One region of the Gordonia sp. AC31 genome, then DNA from elsewhere that is predicted to be linked to it. Evidence: predicted binding sites of a transcription regulator. Region 1 holds the regulator's gene; each other region holds the start of a gene.
The links. Region 1 encodes LexA, which represses DNA repair genes until DNA is damaged. Its sites were predicted from a motif close to CGAACANNTGTTCG; they were not measured.
Positions count from the first base shown of each region.

Region 2: the regulator LexA is predicted to act here: its motif matches at 4,203-4,216, upstream of Q9R39_RS19555 (HNH endonuclease signature motif containing protein).
Region 3: the regulator LexA is predicted to act here: its motif matches at 3,690-3,703, upstream of Q9R39_RS00725 (SAV_6107 family HEPN domain-containing protein).
Region 4: the regulator LexA is predicted to act here: its motif matches at 2,482-2,495, upstream of Q9R39_RS05005 (DUF222 domain-containing protein).

Region 1 covers NZ_JAUZVK010000004.1:254,968-261,959, reverse strand. Annotated here, with positions in the region: gene hrpA (ATP-dependent RNA helicase HrpA) at 1-1,615, shown strand, start outside; gene nrdR (transcriptional regulator NrdR) at 1,589-2,089, opposite strand; gene Q9R39_RS07155 (LysM peptidoglycan-binding domain-containing protein) at 2,189-2,728, opposite strand; gene lexA (transcriptional repressor LexA) at 2,953-3,657, shown strand; gene Q9R39_RS07145 (phosphoenolpyruvate--protein phosphotransferase) at 3,635-5,344, opposite strand; gene Q9R39_RS07140 (DeoR/GlpR family DNA-binding transcription regulator) at 5,494-6,264, shown strand; gene Q9R39_RS07135 (1-phosphofructokinase family hexose kinase) at 6,261-6,992, shown strand, end outside.
Region 2 covers NZ_JAUZVK010000019.1:33,908-40,899, reverse strand. Annotated here, with positions in the region: gene Q9R39_RS19575 (L-lactate dehydrogenase) at 1-694, opposite strand, end outside; cobalamin riboswitch at 811-989, shown strand; gene Q9R39_RS19570 (iron ABC transporter permease) at 1,036-2,115, shown strand; gene Q9R39_RS19565 (ABC transporter ATP-binding protein) at 2,139-2,945, shown strand; gene Q9R39_RS19560 (ABC transporter substrate-binding protein) at 2,996-4,036, shown strand; gene Q9R39_RS19555 (HNH endonuclease signature motif containing protein) at 4,242-5,990, shown strand; gene rplA (50S ribosomal protein L1) at 6,061-6,777, opposite strand; gene rplK (50S ribosomal protein L11) at 6,898-6,992, opposite strand, start outside.
Region 3 covers NZ_JAUZVK010000001.1:158,392-165,383, reverse strand. Annotated here, with positions in the region: gene Q9R39_RS00745 (methylenetetrahydrofolate reductase) at 1-67, shown strand, start outside; gene Q9R39_RS00740 (LppM family (lipo)protein) at 119-1,084, opposite strand; gene Q9R39_RS00735 (NAD(P)/FAD-dependent oxidoreductase) at 1,150-2,769, opposite strand; gene Q9R39_RS00730 (N-acetyltransferase) at 2,772-3,446, opposite strand; gene Q9R39_RS00725 (SAV_6107 family HEPN domain-containing protein) at 3,812-4,285, shown strand; gene Q9R39_RS00720 (DUF3040 domain-containing protein) at 4,452-4,853, shown strand; gene mraZ (division/cell wall cluster transcriptional repressor MraZ) at 5,393-5,833, shown strand; gene rsmH (16S rRNA (cytosine(1402)-N(4))-methyltransferase RsmH) at 6,108-6,992, shown strand, end outside.
Region 4 covers NZ_JAUZVK010000003.1:132,349-139,340, reverse strand. Annotated here, with positions in the region: gene Q9R39_RS05010 (sigma-70 family RNA polymerase sigma factor) at 1-727, shown strand, start outside; gene Q9R39_RS05005 (DUF222 domain-containing protein) at 758-2,467, opposite strand; gene Q9R39_RS05000 (DUF433 domain-containing protein) at 2,730-3,353, shown strand; gene Q9R39_RS24730 (hypothetical protein) at 3,280-3,663, shown strand; gene Q9R39_RS24725 (hypothetical protein) at 3,751-4,290, shown strand; gene Q9R39_RS24720 (hypothetical protein) at 4,372-4,548, shown strand; gene Q9R39_RS04995 (type I restriction endonuclease subunit R) at 4,667-6,992, opposite strand, start outside.

The DNA of each region.
Region 1 (6,992 bases):
GCAGCACGCCTTCTTCGACCGCAATCGCACGCTTCTCGAGGCCGCCTCGGACGTCGAGAACCGCACGCGCACCCGGGGTCTCGTGATCACCGAGGACCAGCTCTTCGAGTTCTACGACCAGCGGCTACCGGCCGAGGTCACCTCGGCCCGGCACTTCGACACCTGGTGGAAGAAGGCCCGCCGGGCCGAACCGGATCTGCTGGATCTGCGCCCCGAGGACGTCACGGGAGGCACCGACGTCGCCCCCACGGACTATCCCGGCGCCTGGCAGCAGGGCGACACCCGACTCGAACTGCGCTACCGGTTCGAACCGGGCGCACCCGACGACGGCGTCACCGTCGTGATCCCGCAGGCACTGCTACCCCATGTCCGACCGGCCGGCTTCGACTGGTCGGTCCCGGGCATGCGCGCCGAACTGGCCACCGCACTGGTCAAGTCGCTGCCGAAACAGCTCCGCAAGAGCATGTCGCCCGCGCAGCGGTTCGCCGAACTCGCGCTCGGCCGGCTCACCCCGCGCAAGGAGCCGCTGGCCACCGGGCTGGCCCGCGAGCTCTCGGCGATCACCGGGATGCGGGTGACCGCGGGCGATTTCGACACCGACCGGGTACCGCCGCACCTGCGCATGCATTTCGCGGTGGCCGACGACTCCGGGCGGATCGTCGCCCGCGCCGACTCGTTGCCCGAACTCCAGCAGACCGGAACGCCCGCGGCGCCGAAGACGGTGTCGCGCACCCTGTATCGGACCTGGACCGCAGACGGGATCGGTTCGCTCGCCGAGCAGACGACGGTCGATGTCGCGGGGCAGCGGCTGACCCGGTACCCGACGATCGACGTGGTCTCCGACGAGAAGGGCCACGCGCGGGGCGTCGTCGTCGTCGATGCGGCGAGCCCCGAGACACGGGACCGCCTCCTGCGACGCGGGATCGTCGCCCTCCTCGACCTCGCGATACCTCCGCTGCACAAGCGGATCGCCGGCTCGCTGAGTCCGGTCGAACGACTCGCCCTGAGCCAGAGCCCGTACTCGACCATCGAGGCACTGCTCGCCGACTGCACCCGCCGGGCGACCCGGGACACGGTCGCCGACATCGACGACGCAGAGCTCGCCGCGGTTCGCTCACCGCAGTCCTTCTCGGCGCTGCTCGAACAGATCCGGCCACGGGTCGCCGCGGCCGCACCGGACTACTTCTCGCTGGCCGTCGCGGCCCTCGAACGGATGGCCCCGCTGCGGGCGGCGATCGACCGGCACGCCGGTTCGCTGGCTGCCGACGACGTCGCCGAACAGGTCGCCCACCTCGTGTTCGATGGATTCGTGGCGGCCACCGCGCGACGCCACCTGGAGAATCTGCCGCGCTATCTCGACGGCGCGCAAGCACGTCTGGAGGCACTACCCGCGTCCGCGGCACGCGACCAGGCCGGGGTGGCCGCCGTCGATCGCGCCGTCGAACGGTGGGCCCAGCGCATCGAACAGGTACCCGAGCACCGGCGGGCGGTGGTCGACGACGAAGCGCAGTGGCTCGTCGAGGAGTTGCGCGTGGGGCTGTTCGCCCAGCGTCTCGGTACCGCGTTCCCGGTGTCGGAGAAACGGGTCCTACGAGCTCTGGACCGACTCGGCTGACACGGGTTCGGCGAGCGCGCTCCCGGTACCCGATGCCGCCTTCAGGTCGTCGATCTCGCGCTGGAAGTCCTCCACCGAGTCGAACGACCGGTACACCGAGGCGAAGCGCAGATACGCCACCTCGTCGAGATCGCGGAGCGGACCCAGGATGGCGAGTCCGACCTCGTTGCTGGGGATCTCGGCCGATCCACTGGCGCGCACCGTGTCCTCGACCTGCTGGGCGAGTTGCGCGAGCGCGTCCTCGGCGACGTGGCGGCCCTGACAGGCTCGCCGCACGCCGCGCATGACCTTCTCCCGGCTGAACGGTTCGGTCACGCCGTTGCGTTTGACCACCGCGAGCACGGCGCTCTCCACGGTCGAGAACCGGCGACCGCACTCCACACAGGAGCGACGGCGGCGGATGGCCTGCCCTTCATCTGCGACACGCGAGTCGATGACCTTGGTGTCGTCGTTCTTGCAGAAGGGGCAGCGCATCGTGTCCTCACGCAGGTCGCGGGACGCTGGAACGCACCCGAAGCGTGCGCCCCGCCGCTTGTCGGCCGGCCCCTGTGACATCGAGGATACCGCCCGGCCTCAGCGGTACCGGGGGGTGAGCAGGGGCTGGCCCACCTGCAGCGCGCTCGACCCCAGATCGTTCATCGCGACGATCTCGTCGATCACGACCTCGCGCGGCATCTCGGGTGCCACCCGGCCGGCGATCGAGCTGAGCGAGTCCCCCGAGCGCACGTGGACGACCTCGGCACTCACGGCGGACGGGGTCAGCGAGTCCGAGTAGTTCTGGCCCACGACACCGAACACCCACACGACGAACGCCAGCCCGACGCCGGCGAGGAGCGCGACCGCGGTGCGGCGGCGGCGACGGAACACCGCCGCGTCGGGTCCGACCGGGCCACGCCCGCGCACCCCGACCGAAGAGCCACAGTGGGTACCGCCCACCCGCGGGGTCACCGGCGACGCACCCCGCGGTCGGGTGCCGGCCGGCCGGTTGTCTACCGGGCGGCCGCCGTCGGACAGCGGGGCGCGCGTCCGGACCCGATCGGCGCGGTCGGTGGGGGGCCGGACAGCGTCGGGACGGTCGGTGCGGACGGGAGCGACGAGAGTGGCGGTGCGCATGGTGCCCTCCGGTGTTCTGGTGTCTGGATCGTGCGGGGTGTGGCGGTCGGTGTTCGAACATCGATCAGATGTTCGATGCACTGATGTTCGAATTTGTAGCACGACGTCCCGACAAAGTCTCGCGACACATCGAACAAATGTTTGAGGTGCCGGTCGCACTCCGCTAGGCTCGGACCCGGCGCAAGCCATCTACCAGCACGTTCCGAAGACGAGAGGAACCGAACATGAGTGACACCGGCGATAGGCGCGGCCGAGCGCGGGGCGCCGACGACGAGGCCCCGTTCGACGCCGCCGCCGCCGAGGCCTCACTCACCCCGCGACAGGCCGGGGTCCTGGAGGTGATCCGCCGCTCGGTGCGCGAGCGCGGTTATCCGCCGAGCATCCGGGAGATCGGCGACGAGGTCGGCCTGGCCTCGACGTCGTCGGTGGCCCATCAGTTGCGGACGCTGGAACGCAAGGGGCTGCTCAAGCGCGACGCGAACCGTCCCCGTGCGGTCAACATCGCCCCGAGTGACACCCCGTCGCCGGACACCCCGACGGCCGGCCAGCTTCCCGAGCCGACCTTCGTGCCGGTTCTCGGCCGTATCGCGGCCGGCGGTCCGATCCTGGCCGAGGAGGCCGTCGAGGACGTCTTCCCACTGCCCCGTGAGCTCGTCGGCGAGGGATCGCTCTTCCTGTTGCGCGTCGTCGGCGAGTCGATGATCGACGCCGCGATCTGCGACGGCGACTGGGTCGTGGTCCGGCAGCAGAACGTCGCCGACAACGGCGACATCGTCGCGGCCATGATCGACGGCGAGGCCACCGTGAAGACCTTCAAGCGTCAGGGCCCGAACGTCTGGCTCATGCCGCACAACGAACTGTTCGATCCGATCCCGGGCAACGATGCCGTCATCCTCGGCAAGGTCGTCACCGTGATGCGGCGAGTCTGACCTCTCCACCGACCGAACCGTCGAGCACCGCCGCGGCAGCCTCGCGCGCCGCGGCGGGATCCGAGGTGGCCAGGGCAGCCTCGGCGGCGGCCCGGCAGTCCGGTGCGGACACCTCGCCGAGCCGGGCCCCCACGGCCGCGGCAGCAGCCGGCGCGCTGGACAGCGAGGTGACCCCGAGACCGACGAGCACGCAGGCGAGGTTCGGATCGGCGGCGGCCTCGCCGCACACCCCGACCGGCTTTCCCTGACGTGCACCCGCTGCCGCGACACCCGCGATGAGGCTCAACACGGCCGGTTGCCACGGGTCGGTCAGTCCGGCGAGATCGGCCGACATCCGATCGGCCGCCATCGTGTACTGGGTCAGATCGTTGGTGCCGATGGATACGAAGTCCACCTCGGCGAGGACGGCTTCGGCCAGGATCGCCGCCGCGGGCACCTCGATCATCACCCCGGCGACCAGACCACGGCCGCGGACCTCGGCGGCGAAGGTGCGCGCCTCCGCCGGCGAGGCGATCATCGGCGCCATGACCCACGGCGCGACGGCCGACCCCGACGCGGCCTGCGCGATCGCGTCGAGCTGATGCGCGCGGATCTCGGGGTGCGCCAGCGCGATCCGATCGCCCCGCACGCCGAGCGCTGGGTTCGATTCGTCGGGATGGGTCACGAACCGGAGCGGTTTGTCGGACCCGGCGTCGAGGGTGCGGATGACCACCTTCTGCCCGTCGAACGCATCGAGCACCTCCCGGTAGATCGCGGCCTGCTCGTCCACCGACGGTTCGTCGGCACGCTCGAGGAACGCGAGTTCGGTGCGGAAGAGCCCGACGCCCTCGACGGGGTACCCGGCCGCGGCGCGTGCCGACGATCCGTCGGCGACGTTGGCGAGCACCGCCACGGCCACCCCGTCGGCGGTCTGCCCCGGACCGGTCCAGCCGGCGACGAGTGCGGCATGCCGCCGATCCTCGTCGACGCGAGCCCGGGCCGCCTCCGCATCGGGCTCCACCTCGATCCGCCCGGTGCTGCCGTCGACGAGAACGGTTGTGCCGGGCTCGATCTCGTCCAGGTCGGCCACCGCCACCACGCACGGGATCCCCAGCTGGCGCGCGATGATCGCGGTGTGGCTGGTCGGTCCGCCGAGGCGGGTGACGAGGGCGATGGTGCTCGTGGGGTCGAGGCCCGCGGTGTCGGCGGGCGCGAGGTCGTCGGCGAGCAGGACCGACGGCACCTCCGGAGTGGGCACACCAGGTTCGGGTAGGCCGAGCAGTTCGGCGAGGACCCGGTCGCGCACGTCGTTGAGATCGGTGACCCGCTCGGCCATCAGTCCGCCGAGCTTGGTGAACACCGCCGCGAACTGTTCGGTGGCCGCGACGGCAGCGGCCTCGGCGGGGGCGCCCTTGCCGATGAGCGCGGTCGCGGCACCGATCCAGCCGCGGTCCTCGGCCAGGCCCGCCGTCGCGGCGAGCACCTCGGCCGTCACCCCGGTGTTCTGCGACGCGCGCGTGCGCAGCCGCGCGGCGACGGCGCCGGCCGCGGTGGCGAAGCGCGTGACCTCGTCGGCGCGCCGTTCCTCGGCGATCTCCACACCGACGCCGAGCTTCTCCGGCGAGTGGTCGGGTCGCTCGCCCGGCCACAGCGCGGGACCGTGGGCCAACCCGCCGACCACCGGGGTTCCCGTCAGGATCTGCGCCATCGTCTTGCCTCTCACTCGACTACCGATGTGACCACCGTTACAAAAAGTGCTTGACTTGTCAACACAAACAGGCGTAAACACAATTACTACAACATCCAATCCCACACGCCTCAACAAGCGGGTTGGTCGAAACCGGAGATCGGAGCGGTGTGTACGCCGAGGAGAGACAACAGGCGATCGTCGACGAGGTGCGACTCGCGGGGCGGGCATCCGTGGCCGCGCTCGCCGAGAAATTCGACGTCACCAGCGAGACCGTCCGACGCGATCTCGCGGTACTGGAACGCGCCGGACATCTCCAGCGGGTCCACGGCGGCGCCGTGCGCGCCGAGATCATGCGCACCCTCGGCGAGCTCGGGATCGACGAACGGGAGTCGAGCCAGATCGAGCAGAAGACCGCGATCGGCCGGGCGGCCATCCGGTTCCTGCCGCCCGACGGCGGCTCGGTGCTCTTCGACGCCGGCACCACCACCTACCGCGCGGCCGAGGCGACCGCTCCCGATCGGAGGCTCACCCTGTTCACCAACAGCCTGCCCATCGCCGGCCTGCTCGCGGGAACCCATCCCGACGGTCTCCATGCCCTCGGCGGACGCGTACGCGGTCTCACCCAGGCGACCGTGGGCGTCGACACCGTGGACGCGCTTCGCCGACTGCGCGTGACCACCGCCTTCATCGGGACGAACGGCCTGAGCGAGGCCCACGGGTTGTCGACACCCGACCCCGACGAGGCCGCGGTCAAGGCGGCGATGGTCGCAGCCGCGCAACGGGTCGTGGTCCTTGCCGACAGCTCGAAGATGGACCGCGAGGACCTCACCTCCTTCGCCGGACTCGACGACGTCGACGTCCTCATCACCGACTCCGGGATCGACCCGGCCTATTCGGCGGCCCTGTCCGCGCGTGGCGTCGAGGTCGTGATCGCATGATCGTCACCGTCACCGCCAACCCGAGTCTCGACCGCACCCTCGAACTCGGCGCACCGCTCGCCCGCGGCGAGGTGCAGCGCGCCGGCGTGGTCCGCACCGAGCCGGGCGGCAAGGGCGTCAACGTGGCCCGGGTCGTCGCGGCCGCGGGCCTGGCCACCCGCGCACTGCTCCCGGCGCGGCCGGGCGACCCGCTGCGGGCCGCACTCGACGACCTCGCACTCCCCTACGACGCCGTGCCGGTCGACGGCGAGGTCCGGTCCAACATCACCATCGCCGAATCCGACGGGACGACCACCAAGATCAACGCACCGGGCGTCACCTTGACGGGCCCGGACCGCGAGGCGCTCGTCGGGCTGATCCGTGAGCACGCCGGCTCCGCGCAGTGGGTCACCCTCTGCGGGTCGCTGCCTCCCGGCGTCCCCGACGACTGGTACCGCTCGATCGCCGACGACCTCGTCCTCGCCGGCTGCCGGGTCGCGGTGGACACCTCGGGCGCTCCCCTCCGTGCCAGCGTCACCGGTCGCGTCGACCTGATCAAGCCCAACGAGGACGAGCTCGCCGAACTGACCGGCGCCGACCCCGGACAGCTCCGAGAAGCACTCGCGCGCAACGATCTCGGACCGGTCATCGACGCCGCTGCGACCATCGCCGAACAGATCGGGGGCAACGTCCTCGCCACCCTCGGCGCCGTCGGGGCCGTGTTGGTCACCGCATCCGGCGTGTGGTCG
Region 2 (6,992 bases), on a different contig from region 1:
CCTTGCCCTCGATGATGGTGTACGCGGCGTGCACGACCTCGTGGTGAATACGTTCGCGCGCAACGGCGTCCATCGCCGGACGGCCGGGCAGCGGCGTCCAGGAGGTGAGCGGCACGCCCCCGATCGACGCCGAACTCCACAGCGGGATCTCGCTGTCGCCGTGTTCGCCGACGATGTAGGAGTGCACGCTCTGCACCGCGACCCCGCAGTGCTGCGCGATCAGGAACCGCAGCCGGGACGAGTCCAGCACCGTGCCCGAGCCGAAGACCTGGTGCGGTGACAGCCCGCTGATCTCCTGGGCGGCGTAGGTGACGATGTCGACGGGATTGGTGACCATCACATAGATCGCGTTCGGGGCCACCGCCAAGACCCCGGGGAGGATGGCGCGTGTCAGACCGATTGTCGCCTCGGCCAATTCGAGGCGCGACTGCCCGGGCTTCTGCTTCGCGCCGGCGGTGAACACGACGACGTCGGCGTCCGCACACACCGACACGTCGTCGGATCCGATGATGTCCGCGCGGGGCACGAACTCGAGGCCATGCGACATGTCGAGCACCTCGGCGGTCACCTTGGCAGCGTTGATGTCGAGGAGGGCGATGGTCCGTGCGACACCTCGGATGAGGGACGAGTAGGCGATCGCGGTGCCCACCGCACCCGCCCCGATGATGGCCAGCTTCGTGTCTCGTACGTCCATCGCTTCACCGTTTCCGCGTCGGGTTCATCGATCGTCGGCACCCAGCGTAGGTGCTCGCGTGTCGGCTGTCCGGGCTGCGCCGCCGACCGCGCGTTCGGTCGGCGGTCGATGTTGATAGCGTGAGCCCCGAGAACGGTCACACCCGCACACGTGGGTGTCAGGGAACCCGGTGTGAATCCGGGACTGGCGCGCAACGGTATGGGAGACGGATTCGGCGCGGACACCGGGGCGACCCGGGAAGGCGCCGGCGCCACGATCCCGAGTCCGATTACCGGCCGTTCTCGCTCGAGTCCATCGTGTATCTCGCGCACAGATACCCAGACCGATAGGCAGTACCACCCGTGTCCCGTCGTACCGACGGCACGACCGAGAGCGCGACCGCCCCGCCGGTCCGGCGACTCCCGTCGACGCCGCTAGCCGCAGTACTGTTCGTCCTCACCCTCCTCAGCATCGCCCTGGCCACCGCTTTCGGCGCGGAGACCATCCCCGTCGGCGACGTGTGGCACACCGTCGTCGGCCGGATGACCGGGGCCGAGCTCGACTCCGCGCACGCCGTCATCATCTGGGATCTCCGGTTGCCCCGGTCCGTGCTGGCCGCGCTGGTCGGAGCCGGGCTGGCGCTGGCCGGCGCACTCATGCAGGCCCTGGTCCGCAACCCGCTGGCCGAGCCGTATCTGCTGGGTGTGTCCGCCGGCGCGGCGGTCGGGGCCACCGCGGTAATGACCCTCGGCGTGCTCGCGGGACTGGGAGTCTGGGCGCTGTCCGGCGGGGCGCTACTCGGCGCGCTGGCCGCCACCGTCACGGTGTACCTGGTGGCCCGCGCCCAGGGCGGGCTGACCGCGCTGCGACTCATCCTGTCCGGGGTGGTGTTGTCCTCGGCGTTCATGGCGTTGTCGTCGCTGCTGGTGTTCACCGCCGCCGACCCGCACGCCGCCGACAACGTGATGTTCTGGATGCTCGGCAGCGTCGCGGGCGCCACCTGGGCGAAAGTGCAGATCGCCGGGGCGGTCGTGCTGGTCACCGTCGTGGCCATGCTCGCCATCCACTCCTGGCTCGATGCCTACGCGGCCGGCACCGACACCGCGACGTCGCTGGGCGTGCCGGTACGCGCGATGCTCAACGCGCTGTTCGGTGTCCAGGGTCTCCTGGTCGGCGTGCTCGTCGCGGTGGCGGGCGGCATCGGCTTCGTCGGTCTGATCGTCCCGCACGCGGCGCGGCTCCTGGTCGGCGCCACCCACCGCGCGATGTTGCCGGTGGCGGTCTGCGGCGGTGCGCTCTTCCTGGTGTGGGTCGACGTGATCTCGCGGGTGGCGGCCGCACCGCGCGAGATGCCGCTGGGCATCGTGACCGGACTGATCGGGGCACCGATCTTCCTGTTCCTCATGGGACGACGCCAGTACGTGTTCGGGGGAGGCTCGTGACCGACCCCGCCCGCGCATCGTCGATGTCGTTGCGCGCGAACGCGCTTGCGTGCCGTCGAGGTGGCCGCGTCGTACTGCGGGATGTCGATCTCGCGGTCCCCGCCGGCACCCGACTGGCCATCGTCGGGCCCAACGGTTCCGGCAAGACCACCCTGCTGCGCACGCTGTGCGGTCTCGAACGCCCGGTCGCCGGCACCGTCGAGGTGAACGGAAACGACCTCCACCGCATCCCCTCGCGACGCCGCGCCATGTCGATGGCGGTGGTCGGCCAGGAGGAACAGCCCTCCGCGGAGCTGACGGTCGGCGAGGCGGTCGGCCTCGGCCGGACCCCGTACCGGTCGGCCTGGTCCACCGGGAGTTCCGACGACAAGACGGTGGTCGATCGCGCGTTGATCCAGGTCGGGCTCGACGGCTGGGGCACCCGCTCGTGCACCCAGCTGTCCGGCGGCGAACGGCACCGCGTCGTCCTCGCCCGCGCGCTCGCTCAGCAGACCCCGATCCTGGTGCTCGACGAACCCACCAATCACCTGGACGCCGCCTGGCGACTACGACTGATGGAGATCCTCGACGAGCTCGACGCCACCGTGGTCGCGGCGATGCACGACCTCGACCTGGTGTTGCGTCACTTCGACTCCGTCGCAGTGGTTTCCGACGGTGGTGTCATCGTGCACGGACCACCCGTCGAGGTGCTGACGCCGGCTCTGCTGGCCGACGTCTTCGAGGTGTCCGGCACCGTCGTCGACCATCCATCGACGGGCCTGCCCCATCTGCTCCTGAACACTCCCACCACCACACCCGCCCCCAGCGCTCTGACGAAAGACATCCCGTGAGAGGACATCCTTTGACCATACGTACGTCCCGAGTCCACCCGACCGTCGCCATCGTGGCGGCGACACTGATCCTGGGAACTGCCACCGCCTGCGGTGCCGACAGCACTGTGGCGTCGGAAAGCACTGTCACCATATCGAATTGCGGAGCCGACGTCGCCTTCCCGCAACCCCTCGACCGGTTGTTCGTCAACGACGGCGGCATGATTGCGATCGCACTCGCCGCCGGTGCCCGTGACAACATGGTGGCGGTCAGCGCGCTCGCCCGGGACAAGGACATCCTGCGGCTCGAGTACGGACCCCAGGTCGACACCCTGAACGAGGTCGCGACCGAACGTCCCACCCTCGAGAACATCGTCGCGGCGAAACCCCAAGTGCTGTATGCCGGATACAACTACGGCATGAGCGAATCGCGCGGGATCACACCCGAGATCCTCGCCGGACACGGCATCGACGTGTACCAGTTGTCCGAGGCGTGCCGGCAGACCGAGGGCGAGGCGCAGCGCGGCACCATGGACCCGTGGGTCGCGCTCGACACCGATCTGCGCAACATCGGCACCCTCACCGGCAATCCCGAGCAGGGCGCCGCCGCGGCCGACGAGGTGGCCGACCGCCTCGAGAAGCTGCGCGCCGCACCACAACCCGCCGCGAAACCGACGGTCTTCGTCTTCGACAGCGTCTCGGACACCATCTTCTCCTCCGGATCCTTCGGCGGCCCGCAGGGCATCATCGACGCCGCGGGCGCGCGCAACGCGACCGACGACATCGAGGACACCTGGACCGCCGTGAGCTGGGAACGCCTCACCACCGCGGACCCCGACGTCATCGTGTTCGTCGACTATCCCGGCCAGTCGGTCGACGAGAAGATCGCCGCCCTGCGTTCTAATCCGGCGAGCCGGAACCTGAAGGCCGTGCGCGAGAACCGCTTCGTGAACCTGCCGTACGCGATGTGGGTGTCGAGCCCACTCAACATCGACGCCGCCGAGATCATCCGCGGCGTTCTCGAGAACCACGGCCTCGCACCGGAATCCGGTATCACCCCGTCCCTGGATGTCGCGCAATTGGACCTCGGGGGCAACAACTGGCTGGAGTGAGTCGCGGGACGCCCCGTTGAACACGTGGGGCCGCGGCGATCGTCATGCCGCCGCCCCACGGAGAAGTCGGTGGACCCCTACCACGAGGCACCGACAAGTTACCGGCTCCGAATAGCGTTGCACAACATCAGTTTTGGCTTGCAATCCGCTCGCACCGGTGTACACTCGAACATACATTCGCGGCAACGGTTCTCGGGGGGTGACCATGTCTGACGAACAAGCGTCGCGGCGACCGCGTGCCGTTGAGTTGGTGGCCGACCTGCACCGCATCCTCGGTGAGTTGCAGACCGTGGACCTGTCGCCGTGTACCGATGCCGAACTCGCTGAAGTGGCCGCGGAGACCGAGCGCGCCATCGCGCGTCTGACCGTCGCCGGTGACCGGCAGATCGATCAGGTCGAGGCTCGCGACCTGCCCCGAAAAGCCGGCTGCCGAACACTCATGCAGTACATGACACACCGGCTACGAGTCTCGAACCCGATGCGGCGCCGTAAGCAGATGGACGCCACCGCCACCCGCACCAGCCTCGGCGGCGAGGTCCTCCCACCTGAACATCCGTGCCTCGCTGAGGCTTTCGCACAAGGCGCGGTCGGCGCCGCGCACGTGCAGGCCGTCCTCGACGTCCTCGACCGCATCCCGGGCACCATCGACCACGACATCAAGGTCGCCGCCGAGCGACAGATGGCCGAGATCGCCGAAGCCCACACCCCCGCCGAGATCACCCAGCTCGGTGCGCGGCTGCTTGCCCACCTCGACCCCGACGGCACACTGGCCGACGATTCGGAACGCAAGAGGCGCCGCGGCCTGTGGATCGGTCGGCAACGCGCTGACGGGACCGCAAAGATCTCGGGCACGCTGACTCCCGAACTCCACGCCCGGTTGTCGATGATGTTCGCGGTCTGGGGCAAACCTGGACTGAACAACTCCGACGACCCGCAGTCGCCACGCGGGCCGGCCGGCACCGCCGACCCCGACGCCCTGACCGCCGCAGCCGACCGCGACGGTCGCACTCTCGCCCAAACGAATCACGACGCCCTCGACGCCGCACTCGCCGCAGGCTTCGCCGACGGCACACTCGGCACCTCGCATCGCGGCCTGCCCGTGCAACTGATCATCAAAACCGACCTCTCCGACCTCGTCCGCGAAGCCGGACTCGCCACCACCGCCACCGGCACCCTGCTTCCCATCCGGGACTTGATCGCGATGGCCGGTGACGTCCAGCCGTGGTTGGCGATCTTCAGAGACGCCACCGCTGTGCCGCTGCACTTCGGGCGGGGTAAACGCTTGGCCACCCGCGAACAACGCCTCGTCTCCTTCGCCCGCCCCGACGGGGAAGTGTGTTCGGCACCCGGCTGCGATCAGCCCGCCACCCACATCGAGCTTCATCACGCCGAACGAGACTGGGCCAAGGGCGGTCTCACCGACATCGATGATCTCGCCCCTGCCTGCCCCCGTCATAACCGGATGGTCGGCGACCAACCCGGCCAATACACGACCCGCATCGAACGGTCCGGACCCGACGAAGGCCGCTGCCTGTGGCGGTTGAACGTCGAACCCGGCGCCCCGCCCAACCCCGAACGCCTCAACCGCCGACCCGACATACCCCGGCGGTTCGCCCAACACCTGAACACCGTGCGCAACGAGATCCACGGACCTGCCACCAGGCCCGGCGATGAGTCGCGCCCAACCCTTCGTGACGCGCCCTCCGCAAGCTCCGGGCGCTCCTCAGGGAGCAGGGCTAACGCGCCCTCCGCAAGCTCCGGGCGCTGCTCAGGGAGCAGGGGGCCCGGCGATCAGTCACGCCCCGACGCCGTCGGCTACGGCGACCGCGGCCGGCGCCTCGAACTCGCCTACCGAGAACTCGTCCATCCGCGAACACCGCCGGAGCACCTCACCACCCCACCGCTGACCCCGGTCGAAGCCGCACTCGCACGCATACTCACCGACCACGCGTGATTGCACACAACACGAGGGGCCCGGCATCGGAATGCCGGGCCCCTCGTGGGTGTCAGCGCGCCTGATCAGATCAGGCCTGCGGTGCCTCCGCGAAGTTGCGGGTGACCGCCGGGTCGACCGGGATGCCCGGGCCCGTCGTCGTGGAGACGGTGACCTTCTTGATGTAGCGGCCCTTGGCGGCCGACGGCTTGGCGCGCATGATCTCGTCGTAGGCAGCGCCGTAGTTCTCGGCCAGCTTGGCCGGGTCGAACGAGGCCTTGCCGATGACGAAGTGCAGGTTCGCAGCCTTGTCGACGCGGAAGTTGATCTTGCCGCCCTTGATGTCGTTGACGGCCTTGGTGACATCGGTGGTCACGGTGCCCGTCTTCGGGTTCGGCATCAGGCCGCGGGGTCCGAGGACACGCGCGATACGGCCGACCTTGGCCATCTGATCCGGGGTGGCGATCGCGGCGTCGAAGTCCAGCCAACCGCCCTGGATGCGCTCGATCAGATCCTCGGCGCCGACCTCGTCGGCACCGGCGGCGGCGGCCTCGGCGGCCTTGTCGCCGGCGGCGAACACGATCACGCGGGCAGTCTTACCGGTGCCGTGCGGCAGATTGACGGTGCCTCGAACCATCTGGTCTGCCTTACGGGGGTCGACGCCCAGCCGGATCGCGACCTCGACGGTCGCGTCGGTGTTCTTCGACGACGTGTCCTTGGCCAGCTCCACAGCCTCCAGCGGGCTGTACAGCTTGGTCTTGTCGACCTTCTCGGCCGCGGCCGCGTAGGCCTTGCTCTTCTTGCTCATTGCTCTGTTCCTTCTCCGCCGTCAGTCGGCGGGGTGTGTGGTGCGGGCCGAGCCGGCCCTCCCACGGTGATGATGAGGTCTGTCAGCCTTCGACGGTGTCGAGAGCGCGAGATCGCAAGCTCACTCGACGGTGATGCCCATGGACCGAGCAGTACCGGCGATGATCTTCGCGGCCTGGTCGATGTCATTGGCGTTCAGGTCTTCGGCCTTGGTCT
Region 3 (6,992 bases), on a different contig from region 1:
GGCCACGACGGAGGTCCTGGGCCGACTCGGCGTGGACGTCGACGCCGCGCTGCACGTCCCGGCCTGAACGGCCGAAGCTGTTCCGCCGGACCGGTGTCGACGCCGGTCCGGCGCGGCATCATGTGCCTGCGGGTGGCTTTCGATCCGCGGGCGGCGTTGCCGATGACGGACCCGACACGGGATCGGCGGCAGCCGCGAGTCCTTCACCCGAGATCGACGAAGGGTTTGTCTTAGCCGCCACCGGACGTCCGGGCCGCGGTCCGCGATACCGCTTGGAGTAGGCGATCCGGACGATCACCAGGACGACCACGACGCACAGCAACGCGACGAACCACGACCAACTGCTGACCGCGGCGGTCGCCGGGTCCGGATAGGTGGCATCGGCGCTGAAGTCCGACGGTTCACCCGGAGCGGGGGTCCAGGTCACGGTGGACTCGCCGACCTGCTCGCCGTTCGTCGCGGTCACCGGACCGCCGAAGGTGACGGTCAGTTGCACGTAGTCGCGGTCCGGGACCAGCTCGGTCAGATCGGCGTCGCCGCGGAACCGCACCACCTCCCCGCTGCGCTTGGCGGTGAGGTCCATCGTCAGCGAGGTGTCTCCGTAGGCGTCGGCCACGATGTCGCCCAGCTGGGCGAACTGTCCCGCGGTGAGATCGCTGAACGACGCCCGCGTTCCGACGCGCGTGGCGGGATCGTCCTCGGCGGGGTTCTCGTCCGCGCCGGCCTCGTCGTTTCCGGCGGGCTCGGAGGGGGAGGGGGAATCCGCCGTGTTCTCGGGTCCGGCGCCCGGAGACGACGGCGCCTCGGGACGATCGGGCACCTGTTTGTAGTCGGTCACCGAGACCTGCCCCACCATCGACTCGGGGAGGTCGAACTGCGGTGTCCCGCGCGGATTGTCCGGGGTGGTCGCCACGACGACGCTCCCCGAGTAGCGATCTCCCACCGTCGTCGACCGTTCGAGACAACCGGCCATCAGCGGGGAGAGGGCGACGAGAGCGACGGCGACCGCGGACGGCAACAGGCGCCGGGCTCGGCGGGACCCGGGCGCACCCGGTACGGGATTCGACGAACGCACGGTGCTCATCGTGCCAGACCCCGGCCGGACCGCGGGGCACCGGTCACACCGCGCCGCGTCGGGTGTCGGCGGTGTCAGGGCCGACGGCCGAGACCCCGACGCCCGCGTCGCAGCGCCAGGTGGGCGGCGATGTAACCGCTCGCGCCGGTGACACCTCCGCCGGGGTGAGTCGACGCTCCGGCGAGGAGCAGGCCGTCGGCACCGGGGACGCGGTGTCCGGCGAGGTCGGGGGTGGGACGCCACATGAACATCTGGTCGATGGACATCTCGACATGCATGATGTTGCCGCCGATCAGGCCCAGCTCATCGGCCAGATCTCGCGGCGTCTGGACGTACCGATGCGCGACCGACTCGGCGAAACCGGGCGCGTGGCGGTCCACCTCGTCGACGACGGCCTTCGCGGCGCGGTCCGCCGCGGCCGGCCAGTCGCCGTCGGCCAGCCGGTACGGATGCCACTGTGCCCAGAGATTGATGACGGAGCGGCCCGGGGGCGCGAGCGTCGGATCGATCGCCGAATAGCTCATCGCGACCACAGCCGGGCGCGGCGGGAGCTCGCCCACCGACGCCGCGGCATGGGCTCGGGTGAGGTGGGCGCGGTCGGTGACCAGCAGTCCGAGAGCCGAATGGACGCCGTGCTCGGGCAGGTCGCCGGGCAGCCCCTGGTAGTCGGGCAGGCCGGTCGTCCCCAGGCGAACCGCCATCCCGATCCCGCTGCCCACGACGATGGCGCGTCGCCAGCGGTCGATGACGCCCGCGTCGAAACCGCCGGCGGCGAGGAGGTCGAGCGTGGTGAGCACGTGGCAGGCGTGGATGACTGTTGCGGCACAACGGGATTGACCCGTGCCGGTGAGCACCCGCCAGTGGTCGCCGCAGCGGGCGACGGAGACCGCGGGGTCGCCGCAGGAGACACGGCCGCCGTCCTGGTGGATTCGGTGCACGAGGGCCTCGGTGAGGGCGCCGCTGCCCCCGATCGCGCGTCCGGGCGGGATTCGGTGCATGAGTGCGGCGAATCCGATCATCGGCGCCGTGCCCGGTGCGCTCATGGGCGGTCCGGACTGGGCGCCGAACCACGCGAGTCCGGCCTTGAGCTGTTCGGACTCGAAATACTCGTCGAGGAGGGAATCGCCGGAGGCCATCAATTCGGCGGTCAGGTTCAGCACCCGGCCGCCGCGCCGGCCGAACAACCCCGTGCGTGCCGTGGTGGCGGTGCCGCCGAGCCCGCCGAAGGCCCGGCCGAACTTCCCCATCGTCGCGGGTTGGTAGAACGCATCCATGACCGCCCGCGCCCGCGGCGTCCACGTCTCCACGAACCGTCGATATGCGGCGGCATCGGCCGCACCGCAGGCGTTCTCGATGGAAGCACACGTCGCGTCGAGGTCGGTGCGGAAGACGATCGGCGGGGCGGTCGCGGTGGCCGGGACGAACGCCCACGGATCGCAGTCGACGTAGCGCAGGCCGTGCGCGGCGAGGTCGAGGTCGTCGAGGACGGGGGAGTGACGGATCATCAGATGCGACGACGACCCCCGGTCGACCCGATGGCCGGGGAACCGTTCGACGGTGGAGACCGCGCCGCCGGGGATGTCGTCCCGCTCGAGTACCTCCACATCCCGTCCGGCCTGTGCCAGGTAGGCCGCGGCGATCAGGCCGTTGTGGCCCGCGCCGATGACGACGGCGTCACGCCGGGTGCCGTGCATCGTCAGCTCCCGGTACCGGCGCGGCGGGCGGCGGCCGGGGGTTGCAGTTTCAGGGGGAGCGGACGGCCGAGGAACGCGAACGGACGCGGATCGCCGGTGAAGGTGAAGTGGCGCAGGACGTCGGTGAAACCCATCCGCCGGTACAACGACCACGCGCGGTTGTCCTCGGCGGGGATCTCCGGGGTCGACAGCAGCACATGGCGTTCGGGCCGATCGGCCAGCAGCCGGGCGAGGAGCGCCTGTCCGATCCCACGGCCCTGGGCGGTCGGGTGGACGTGCAGCTCGGTGAGCTCGAAGTAATCGCGCGCGATCGCCTCGACCGTCTCGGGCGGTCGGCCCGTCTGGCGGAGTCCGAGCCGCAGCTGCTGGTTCCACCACTGACCGGTCGCGCCGGTGTAGCCGTAGGCGATGCCGACGAGCAGGTCGTCGGGTCCGAAGCCGACCGGTGGACCGACCCGGCGCCGCGCGGCCGGCATGGTCCGCGCCTCGTATGGGGTCACCGTCTCGACCGCGCCCACCGCACGCCATCCGGGCCGCGCGATGTGTTCGCGCCAGAGCCCGGCCCGATGGATCTCCGTACCGCGCGGATAATTCATCGCGGTCACGTAGATCTCCAGGGCCGGCTCGAGCCAGGCCCGGGCGTCCTGGCCACTCAGGCTCACCAGGCGGATGGTCAACGGATTTCCGTTCTCTGCATCGTTCGTCCTGCGTCGTCGACCTGCGGACGAGGTCGGCTGCCGCTGGGGCGGGCCGCCCTCTGCCGGGGGCATCGCGTCGCAGGCCACTTCCGGGAATTGTCCTATCGATGATGCACACTCGGCAGGAATCGGCCCGCAGGTGGTGGCGTTGTACTCCCCGGCGGGGGTTTCGGGTCACAGATGTCTTGAACGCCGACGCCGGGATAGCTATATTGAACGTGTCGAACGGATGTTCGATGAATGTGCCTCCGCAAGCTGTTCGCGTTCATCCGACGACACGGTCCGGCGGCGGACGAGGGAAGCGTCTGCCGCCGGACACAGCCCATACGCACGAGGAGGACGACATGGCCAGACACCGCAGCGCCACGGCTCTCACCCACGCGGCGCCCGTCGACCCGGTGATGGTCGGTCGAGCGCGCGATCTCCTCGAGCGCGCACACGTGCTCTTCGACAATGCCGACGGCGTCGACGACGACGTCGAGCGGTTCCGCCAGCTGTACCTCGTCGCACTCCGCGCCTCGGGCGCGGCCCTTGCCGTGCACGAACCGGTCGGGACCGTGCGGCGCAGGACGTCGAACGCCTGGACCCGCATCGGTGTGGTCGCCCCCGAGCTGGCGCCGATCGCCGCCCGGTTCGCCGCGCTGTCGCCGGTTCGGATGAAGATCGAGTCCGGGATCATCCGCACGATCGACCCCGACAGCGTCGCCGGCATGCGGCTGCTCGTCCTCGACTTCCTGCGTCGGGTCGAGACGATGGTCATCGCCTACGAGCAAGGAAAACTCGGTGCCGAAGCGCCGCAGATCGGCGCGACGGCGTGAATCCGGCCACACTTTGCGGTTTCTGGCACCGCCCGGTCGTCGGCAACAGCGAGTAATGGTGGTCGCGGTCGATTTCACCTCGTATCATGGGACGATATAGGCGCAGACGCCTTTCCGGTCGCGGGTGACCTTCGTCGGCGTCACGGATCAGTGAGAAGGAGGGTCGGTGCCACTTTCGGAGCACGAGCAACGCATGCTCGAACAGATCGAGAGCGCGCTGTACGCGGAAGACCCCAAGTTTGCGTCCAGTGTCAAGCGTCGGCGCCTTGGGAAGTCGAGCGGTCGTCGTCGCCTGCAGGCGGCAGCGGTCTTCGTCGTCGGCCTGGTGATGCTGGTCGGCGGACTCATCGTCAACATCAACATCGGCGGATTCCCGATCGTGAGCCTCCTGGGCTTCCTGGTGATGTTCGGGGCCGGCCTCTTCGCTCTCTGGGGAGACAACAACACCGCCGAGGCGGGCTCGTCGTCGACCAGGTCCGGCAAGAAGCAACCGGGGTCGTCCGGCGCCAAGCGCAAGCTGTCGGAGCGCATGGAGGAGCGATTCAATCGCCGGTTCGAGCAGGAGTGATCCGCTGATCCCGACTCCGCGTTCGTCGATCGGCTGACCGACTCCCGCAACTTCGCATACGACTGAGCCGCGTGCCTTCGGGCACGCGGCTCTTTCATGTCCTCGATCGCTCTCCAGAGCACGCTGAACGGGTTCGGGCGCACGGCCGACGGATTCGGGCGCACGATCGACGGGATCGGACGCCCAGTCGACGGTCCTCGCTCTTCTTTGCCGGCATCCCCACTTCTCCCCACCGGCGATCCCCACTTCTCCCCACCGGGACGCCCCACTTTGCCCCACTAGAGGATCTATGCCTGGATTTCCCGCCTCTCGAACCTCATCGGTATCTCTGATCACACGCTTGTTGCCCTTCTTTGCGCCCATGACGCGCCGGCGACACGCGCGTTCATCGTCATCTTGAGCTCCCTGAACTGGGAATTTGCTGTCAGTGAGTGAATGCGGGGGGCGGTGGGGGTGGAAAGTGGTGGAAAGTGGGGTACTGTGGCAGCACTGGGTGAGGCGAGATACGACGCGGAACCCGGTGGGCAGGAGGTGTCGACGTGTCCGTGCGATTCGTCGGTACCTACACGCCCAAATTGGACGACAAAGGGCGGCTCACGTTGCCCGCCAAGTTCCGCGATGCACTGGCAGGAGGGGTAGTGGTCACCAAAGGCCAAGATCACAGCTTGTCGGTGTACCGGACCGAAGAGTTCGACGCGATAGCCGCTCGGATCGTCGAGGCGTCTCGGAACGACCCTGATCTGCGCGCGTTCCAGCGGACGTTCTTCGCCGGTTCGGAAGAGCAGCGACCGGACGGTCAGGGCAGGATCAGTCTGTCCGGCGACCATCGCGTGTACGCGGGGTTGTCCAAGGAGTGCGTGGTGTTCGGCAGCTTCGATCACCTCGAGATCTGGGACTCGGCCGCATGGAACGAGTACCAGACGCGGCACGAGGAGAACTTCTCGGCCGCCAACTCCGCCGCGCTGAACGCGGTGCTGTAGCCGGAGGACCGGCCCGCCACACCGCCGAGACAGCAACACCAACGACAGCAACCGACCAGAAACCGACCGAAGAGACAGCAACCGATGGGCGAGTTCGGTGCCCAGCGGCTTCGGGTGGCACGAGGCCCCGGCCCGGTGGCGACCCTGGCGTACTTCCCCAACGCCAGGTGCGTGATCGGGTCGGGACCCCGCTCCATCCGACCGCCTGCTCTCGCCGACCCGAGGCATCCGCCCACCGCCGATACCGCATACATGCCGATGGGGGGTCTTCATCATGGTCGATGCCGAGGACGAACCGCGTCGGTCCGGCGAGTTCGGTCACATCCCCGTCATGGGTGCGCGCATCGTCGAACTGCTGACCCCCGCACTGGATTCCGACGATCCGCGCGTCTTCCTCGACGCCACGCTCGGCGCGGGCGGGCACAGTCAACTGGTTCTCGAGTCGTTCCCGAACGTCCGCGTGGTCGGCATCGATCGGGACGCCTCGGCACTCGAGATCGCCCGCGAGCGCCTGGCGTCGTACTCCGACCGGATCTCGCTGCACCAGGCCACCTTTCACGAGATCCGTGACGTGATGGACGCAGCGGGGGAGTCGGTGATCGATGCCGCACTGTTCGATCTCGGGGTGTCGTCGATGCAGCTGGACCAGGCCGGACGCGGTTTCGCCTATGCGGTGGATGCGCCGCTCGACATGCGCATGAACTCCGACGACCTGCTCACCGCCGCCGACGTGCTCAACACGTACTCGCACGGCGAATTGGCCCGCGTGCTCTCCGATTACGGGGAGGAGCGCTTCGCCGGCCGGATCGCCTCGGCGGTCCTGCGGGAGCGGGACAAGGAGCCCTTCTCGACCAGCGCGCGTCTCGTCGAACTGCTCTACGACGCCATCCCGGCCGCCACCAGGCGGACCGGCGGGCACCCGGCGAAGCGGACGTTCCAGGCGCTGCGCATCGAGGTCAACCACGAATTGGATGTCCTGCGTAAGGCTCTGCCGGCCGCGCTGGACGCGCTCGCCGTGGGCGGACGGATCGCCGTGATGAGTTACCAGTCTCTCGAGGATCGGATCGTCAAGCGCGAGTTCGCGACGCGCACATCGTCCACCTCGCCTCCCGGCCTCCCGGTCGAGTTGCCCGGCACGGCACCGGAGTTCCGTCTCGTC
Region 4 (6,992 bases), on a different contig from region 1:
TGTCGACGGCACCGAGATCCGCAACCCTGCCGCATGGTTGACGACAACACTCACCCGGGTGTGTCTCGATCAGTTGCGCGCCCGCGGCAGACGACAGGAAGATCCGCTGTTCGCCGACGCTCTCCCCGCGGAGGCTGTCGCGGCCGACGAGCTCTACCTGCAGCGCGAGAACGTGTCACGTGCGCTGATGGTGGTCCTCGATCGGTTGACGCCGTCGCAACGCGTGGCCTATGTGCTGCATGACCTCTTTGCGGTTCCGTTCGGTGAGGTCGCAACGATCCTCGACACCAGTGTGGACGGTGCGAAGAAGCATGCGAGCCGGGCACGCGGACGGATCGCGTCTTCGCGGTTGAACTCCGAGCTGGACCCTGAACTGCCGTCGGGTGATGCGTCCCTGGTCGTCGACGCCTTTCTGGCCGCGGCGCGCGGCGGCAGTCTTGATGCGATGGTCGCGCTGTTGGGCGAGGATTGCATCCGTGTCGCCGACCGGTCACTGGTACCGCCGGACACACCGACCGTGGTCCGGGGCGCCCGGGCGGTCGCGGAGGAGACCCGATTCTTCGCCGACCGTATCCGGGCAAGCACGCCGATGTGGCTGGGAGGTCGGATGGTTCATGTGATCGCACCGGGCGGTCACCCGCTCGCCGTCATCGACATCGCCGTGAAGGGTGGGCGAGTCGTGCGGATCGACATTCGTCGCATGACGTCACCCGCCGTGTCCAGGTAGTCCTGACCGGCGATGTGGCCTCTGCGGTGTTCAGAAGGGCGGCGGGTTGGCGTCGTTCCAGCGCTTCTCGGCGCGTTGGTGGCGTCGGAAGTCGTTGTCGCGCTGCGTGTCGAGTCTGTCGCGGGCGGGATGATCGGGTGACCGTCTGGGGAAGAGCTTGTTGAACAGGTCGCGTCCGCTGAAGGCGTTGCCGACGAACATGTGCCCGGTGGGGGTGGTGAACCAGGCGGTGCGGGACTCGTCTTGGTGGTCCTGCCAGCTGGTGAAGGTCTTGATGCGGTGATGGAACCGGCACAGCGGTTTGAGGTTGCGCGCATCGGTCGGGCCACCGCGACGCGGGTCGGTGTGATCGAAGGGTTCGGTGTGGTCGAGATCGATCTGCCAGACCGGGGCGTTGCAGCCGGGGAAGGTGCAGCACAGTTCGCCGGCGCGCACCAGCGCCTGGAGCTTCTTCGAGGGGGTGTATCGCGTTGTCGAACTGTCCGCGTCGGGAGCCGGTGAACCGTCGGGTGCGTCGGGTGCGGGATGGATGTAGGTGCGGCGGGCTTCGGCGAGGAGTGTTCGGGCGGTGTCGGCGTCGATGATGCCGTGGCGGTCGAGGAAAGCGGGGTCGTTGTCGAGACCGAACAGGGTCGACAGGTTCACCACGATGTGAAAGGTCGCGCGCGGCGCCAGCGATGACGACGGCGACGCGTCCGGACCCGGAGGGTCGGCGACAACCGTGTCGCTGTCCGGGGTGTTGGTGTCATCGTTCCCGGAGTGGCGCGCGGGTGCCTCAGTCGTGTGGTCGGCGGTGTCCACTGTCGCTGCGTCGACGTCCCCGGTGGTGTCGGCTTCAATGTCCATTGCGGCAGGTCGGCAGTCGTCGCATTCGCACGCGATAGAAGCTTCGCCCCGCGCGAGCGCTTTCAGAGCATCGACCCGGCGGTTGGCCAACTTTCGAGGGTCGCCGGCGTGGACCGCGGTGGCCATCGCCGTCAGGCGGGCGTCGAACTCGGCGGCATCAGCATGGGGCAGCGTGCCGGAGATCCGGGACTGCCCGGGTGTGAAGCGGTCGGGGGTGACGGTCACCTTGCGGTCGGATTTCACTCGCTCCTTGCGTCGGCGGATCGCGTCGGGTGCCCACTTGGCGACGATGGAATCGACCATGGCGGTGAACCGGGCCGTGGACATCGGTGCGCGGGCGAAGATCGCTTCGGCGAGATGGGCGTCGACGGTCTGCATCTCCTCGTCGTCGGTGATGAGGTCGGTGCGTTTGAGGGCGATGAGGAAGCGGCGCTTGTCGATTCGACCGCACGCGAGTGCGTGTCCGGTGAAGGAGAGTCGGTAGCGCAGTGCGTCGCCGGCTTCGATGAGGTTTTTCGCCTCAGCCGGTGTCACGGTGAGGGTGGCACCGACTTCGGCGATGGCCTGCTCGAGACCGTTGGGCCCGAACTGCTCGTAGGGGTTCTCGCCGGCAGCCACTCGCGCGGACAGGTGCTCGAAGGCTTCGATGGAGTCGAGTTCGCCGCTGTGCGTCTCGGCGCGCCGCTGGGCGTAGTCCATCTCGCGTTCATCGTGAATGAGGCTGGCAACGACCATCATTCGATGCGCGGACGCCGCCGCCAGGCCGGCGCAGTGATTCAAGACCTCGATGAGTTCAGAAGCGGAGAGTTCATGGTCGGGACGAAAGCGTGGCTCGACCGACTCCTGTGATGGGTCCACCGATGTGGTGGATCCGGCCCCCGCCCCCGATGACATGCCACCACTATACTCGAACATGCGTTCGAGTCAAGTGTTGATTATCAACTTCCTCAGACTCTTGTCGAATGAAATCACGACGCACCGACAGGTCGGAGGGTGCTCACTGCCTACCGCAGTTGGTGTGCAGACTCCTCAGAGCTGCTCACGGTGCCATCATGGTGTGGCTACAACCGACAACTTGTAGTCCAGGGTCAGGCGGGAGGTAGAACGCAGCGTGACCACCATCGGCGATCCTCGCTTTGATGCAGGCATTCTCACCATGAGCGATGCGGCTCGCTATCTAGCCATCAGTCAGCAGACGTTTCACCGGTGGGCGAAAGGCTACGACCGTGGGGAACCGCTTCTACATGTGGTGGACGCGCCACAGCGACAAGCAAACGTGTCCTTCATCGCCCTGACCGAGGCATACGTACTCGACGCCCTTCGCAGCGCAGGCGTTCACGTTCGCAAGATCCGTCCCGCGCTCGAGCAGCTGCAACGGGACTTCGGTCGTGACTACGTGCTGACAGCGCCGAATCTGGCCACAGGCGGTGTTGATGTCCTGTGGGACTTCGCCAAGACCCGAGCCGGTGCCGGGCTCATCGAAGCGCGATCCGGGCAGAATGTCATCCGCGAGATCGTCCAGGACTACATCTCATATGTCAGTTGGGACGGTGAGCATCCGAACCGCCTACAACTACGCGAATGGGAGCCGGAGAAGGTCATCGTCGACCCAGATGTTGCGTTCGGGCAGCCTCGGTTCGGAGCATCAGGACCTCGCCTTGCGGACGTCGCTGCAATGCTGAAAGCCGGAGAGGACGGCGAGGTCGTTGCCGAGGAGTTCGACATCTCGAGATCCCAGGTTCGAACCGCCGCCCGCGTCCTCCTGGGCCGCACCGCCTGAGTTCTATCTGGACGAGAATATCGCCGGCAGGACCTTGCGGCGATCGATCGAAGAGCTCGGCTATATCGTCCATACTCCGGCTGCGGTGTACGGAACTCGCGCGGCAGCCGAGGGGACGCCAGATGAACGCTGGCTCCGTGATGTCGGCCGGAACGGGTGGGCGGCAATAGGTCGGGACACCACAATTCTCGTCACGCCCTCGGAATTGCAGGCCTACAAGCGCGCTCGCATCCACCTGTTCCTGTTTCACGGTCAGGCAACCAGGCAGCAGCTGGTTGATACCCTCCACGCGAACCTGCGCGACATCTGAACGCACTGCATGAGCGGCACCCCGTCCGTGTGGCGCGTCTTCGGTGACCCACGCCCGCGTCTCGAGCAGTTGATGTAGCCGTCGTCGTTGGCCTCCAGGCGTGACGTCAGCGATGTCCATGGGGCGGGCGATGCGGACAAGGCGTGGGTCCTGCGTGATCTCGCGTACCTCAAACGACGGGTCGATGTCCTCGGTGAAACGTTCGACGACCAGAGAACCGTTGCTGTCGAACCCGATTCGGTGATGAGTCAATCTTGTGGTGAACTTCCAGACGGCCATCTCTTCGATGTCGGTGGTGACAGAGTCTTCGCACTGGACGCATTCCAGTGCCTCGTCGCTGTCCGGGTCGTCGGTGTGTTCGTCGCACGGCTTCCACTCGGAGGTGACGAGATACCCGGGGGTCCACAGTGTGGCGTCGGTCGGAGGCCATTCGACCGAGTACCACTCGCCAGGGGCGACGCCGTACGCGCTGGCGGCTTCGTCGAGGGCGATCTTGCGGTCGGCTTCGGTCCATACGACCCGGGGCGGAATCGCCACGTCTTCGATGGGATCGATTCCGGCGTAGTCGGCGGGATCGCCGAGCAGTTCGGTATCGGTGGCATCCTGCTGACTTGCCGGACCACCTGAGCGGTGCGAGTCGAGCGTCGCTGCTTCGGCTGTCGCCGCGTCGATCTCGGCTGCGAGATACGCAGCGGAGTTCATCCGCTCATGAACCGATTTCGCTGGGATCCGCGAGACGAGCTCGTCGATCACTGCTTGGTCGGCGGCGTACAGCACTTCGGAAACCTGGCGCAGAGCGGTTTTTCCATCCTGCACCGGGATTTCGGACGCCTTGGAGTCCCACGTTTTGGTGGCGATCTGATCGCGCCGGTCAAGCATGTCTGACACGAGCGAACTGATGTCGTCTGCGGACGTCGTGTCAGGGAGGAGCGACAGCTCCCTCAGATCGGAGATGACACGCGTGAATCGATCGCGTGCATCAGAAGACCAATCGATCCAGCGCTCAGTCATCGTCGTCTCCCGGGGCGTTCTCTGCTGCGAACCTAGGTGCCATCATCTCCATCTGCTCGAACACCGTGGTGATGGCGGCCGGCTGCTTGTCCGGCGGGTATTTGTACTTGACCAGCAAGCGTTTGATGGAGGACCGCAGTTTCGCGCGCACGTCGTCGCGGACGGTCCAGTCGAATTTGGTGTCGCGCTGCATGATCCGGACCAGCTCGCGCGCGATTTGGGCGAGGACTTCGTCGCCCTGGAACTCGACCGCCGACTCGTTCTTCGCAACGGCGTCGTAGAAGGCGAGTTCGTCCTCGCTCAGAGCGGGTGAGAAGCGTTCACCGCGGCTTCCCTCCGCCGCCACTTCTTTGGCCATCGCGATGAGCTCGGCGATGACTTCGGCGGAGGTGATCTGTTGGTTTGTGTAGCGCTTCATCAGATCGGTGATCCGCTCGGAGAAGTCACGCTGCCGAACGACGTTGTTCCGCGTTGCACGCGCCGATTCCTCGGTCAGGGTCGCGCGAAGCGCTTCGATCGCCAGGTGCGGGTTGGTGGCGGCCTTGGCCTTGGTCTCGAAGTCGGGCCCGAGGTCGGACAACGACGGCTTGGGAAGTCCTGCCGCGTCGTAGATGTCGACGATCTCACCGCTCGCGGTGGAGCGCGCCACCAAGGACGACAGCAGGCGTTTGATCTCCTCCGGAACCGGGCGACCTTCGGCCTGCCGGTCGGCGGCGTCGAACTTGCCCATCCAGACGCGGACTTCTTCATAGAACTGGACCGTCGGCCGCAACTCGCCGAGCGACTTCTCTCCACCGGCTAGTGCCCAGGCTCTTGCGAGATGGGCGGAGAGGGAGCGGTAGCGTCCGCCGAGAGTCTCCTCGTCTTCGGACCCTGCGTTGCCCGGGGTTTCGGGCGAGCGCAGGTACTCGGTCAGGCCGACGGCCGCTTTCATCCACCCGCGGTCGGGGTCCTTGGCCTTGCTTCGCCAGTCGTATCCGGAGCACACGTCATCGAGTTGTGCGAGCAGCTGCTGGGTGAGTGCGACCGCCTCGTCGATGTTCCGGCCGACCGGTTGCTGTGCCTGGTCGGTCTCGGTGTATTCGGCGAGTGCCTTGTGCAGGTTGTCGGCCAGGGGCGCGTACGCGACGAGCAAACCGGACGGCTTTCCTCGAAAGGTCCGGTTCACGCGCGCCAAGGTCTGCATGAGCAGTGCGCCCTTGAGAGGACGATCGAGATACAGCGTGTGCAACGGAGGCGCGTCGAAGCCGGTGAGCATCATGTCCTTGACAATGACGATTTGCAGCTCGTCATCGGCGTCCTTCAGTCGCTTCTGGATTATCTTGTTCTGTGCATCCCGCCGAACGTGCTTTGCGACGAGGCCCTGGTCCTTGGCGCTTCCGGAGTAGACGACCTTGATGATTCCTCGGTCGACCGCGTCGTCGTGCCACTCCGGACGGAGTGTGACGATCTCCTCGTAGAGCCGGGCGGCGATGTCACGGGTGGCGGTGACGACGAACGCCTTACCGGGGGTCGAGATGAAGGTCTCGAGGGATGCCGACCGGCCGTCCCAGTGTTCGACGATGTCGGCAGCGAGTGCTTTGACGCGTTCAGGAGCGCCGTACACCGCGTTGATGACGGCCACGGACTTCTCGATCTGAGCGCGTTCGGCGTCGTCGAGGCCGCGAGTTGCTTCGTCGGCGGCGCGGTCGAGATCGTCCTCGGTCACTTCGTCGGTGAGTCCGACCTTGATCAGTCGCGGCTCGAAGTAGACCGGCACGGTGGCGCCGTCGTCGACGGCCCGGGTGAGGTCGTAGATGTCGATATAGGGGCCGAAGACCTCTCGGGTGTTGCGTTCGGCGAACGAGATCGGGGTGCCGGTGAACGCGATCAGAGTCGCGTGCGGCACCGCATCGGCGAGATGTCGGGCGTATCCGTCGAGGTCGTCATAGTGACTACGGTGCGCCTCGTCGACGACGACGATCACATTGCGACGGTCGGTCAACAACGGGTGGTCGGCGCCCGCCTCGCGCTCGGCTTGTGTCCGACTGAACTTCTGCAGGGTGGTGAAGTAAATGCCGCCGGTCGTTCGGTTCGACAGTTCATCCCGCAGTTGTTCTCGCGAAGTAACTTTCACCGGCGATTCGTCGAGGAGTTCGGACCGGTTGAAGGTCTCGAATAGTTGTCCGTCGAGTTCACGTCGGTCGGTCACCACGACGATGGTCGGGTTCTTGAGCTTCGGTTGACGTGCCACGAGATGCGCGTAGAGCTCCATCTCCATGGACTTGCCCGACCCCTGGGTGTGCCACACGACGCCGGCCTTGCCGTTGCTCTCCGCA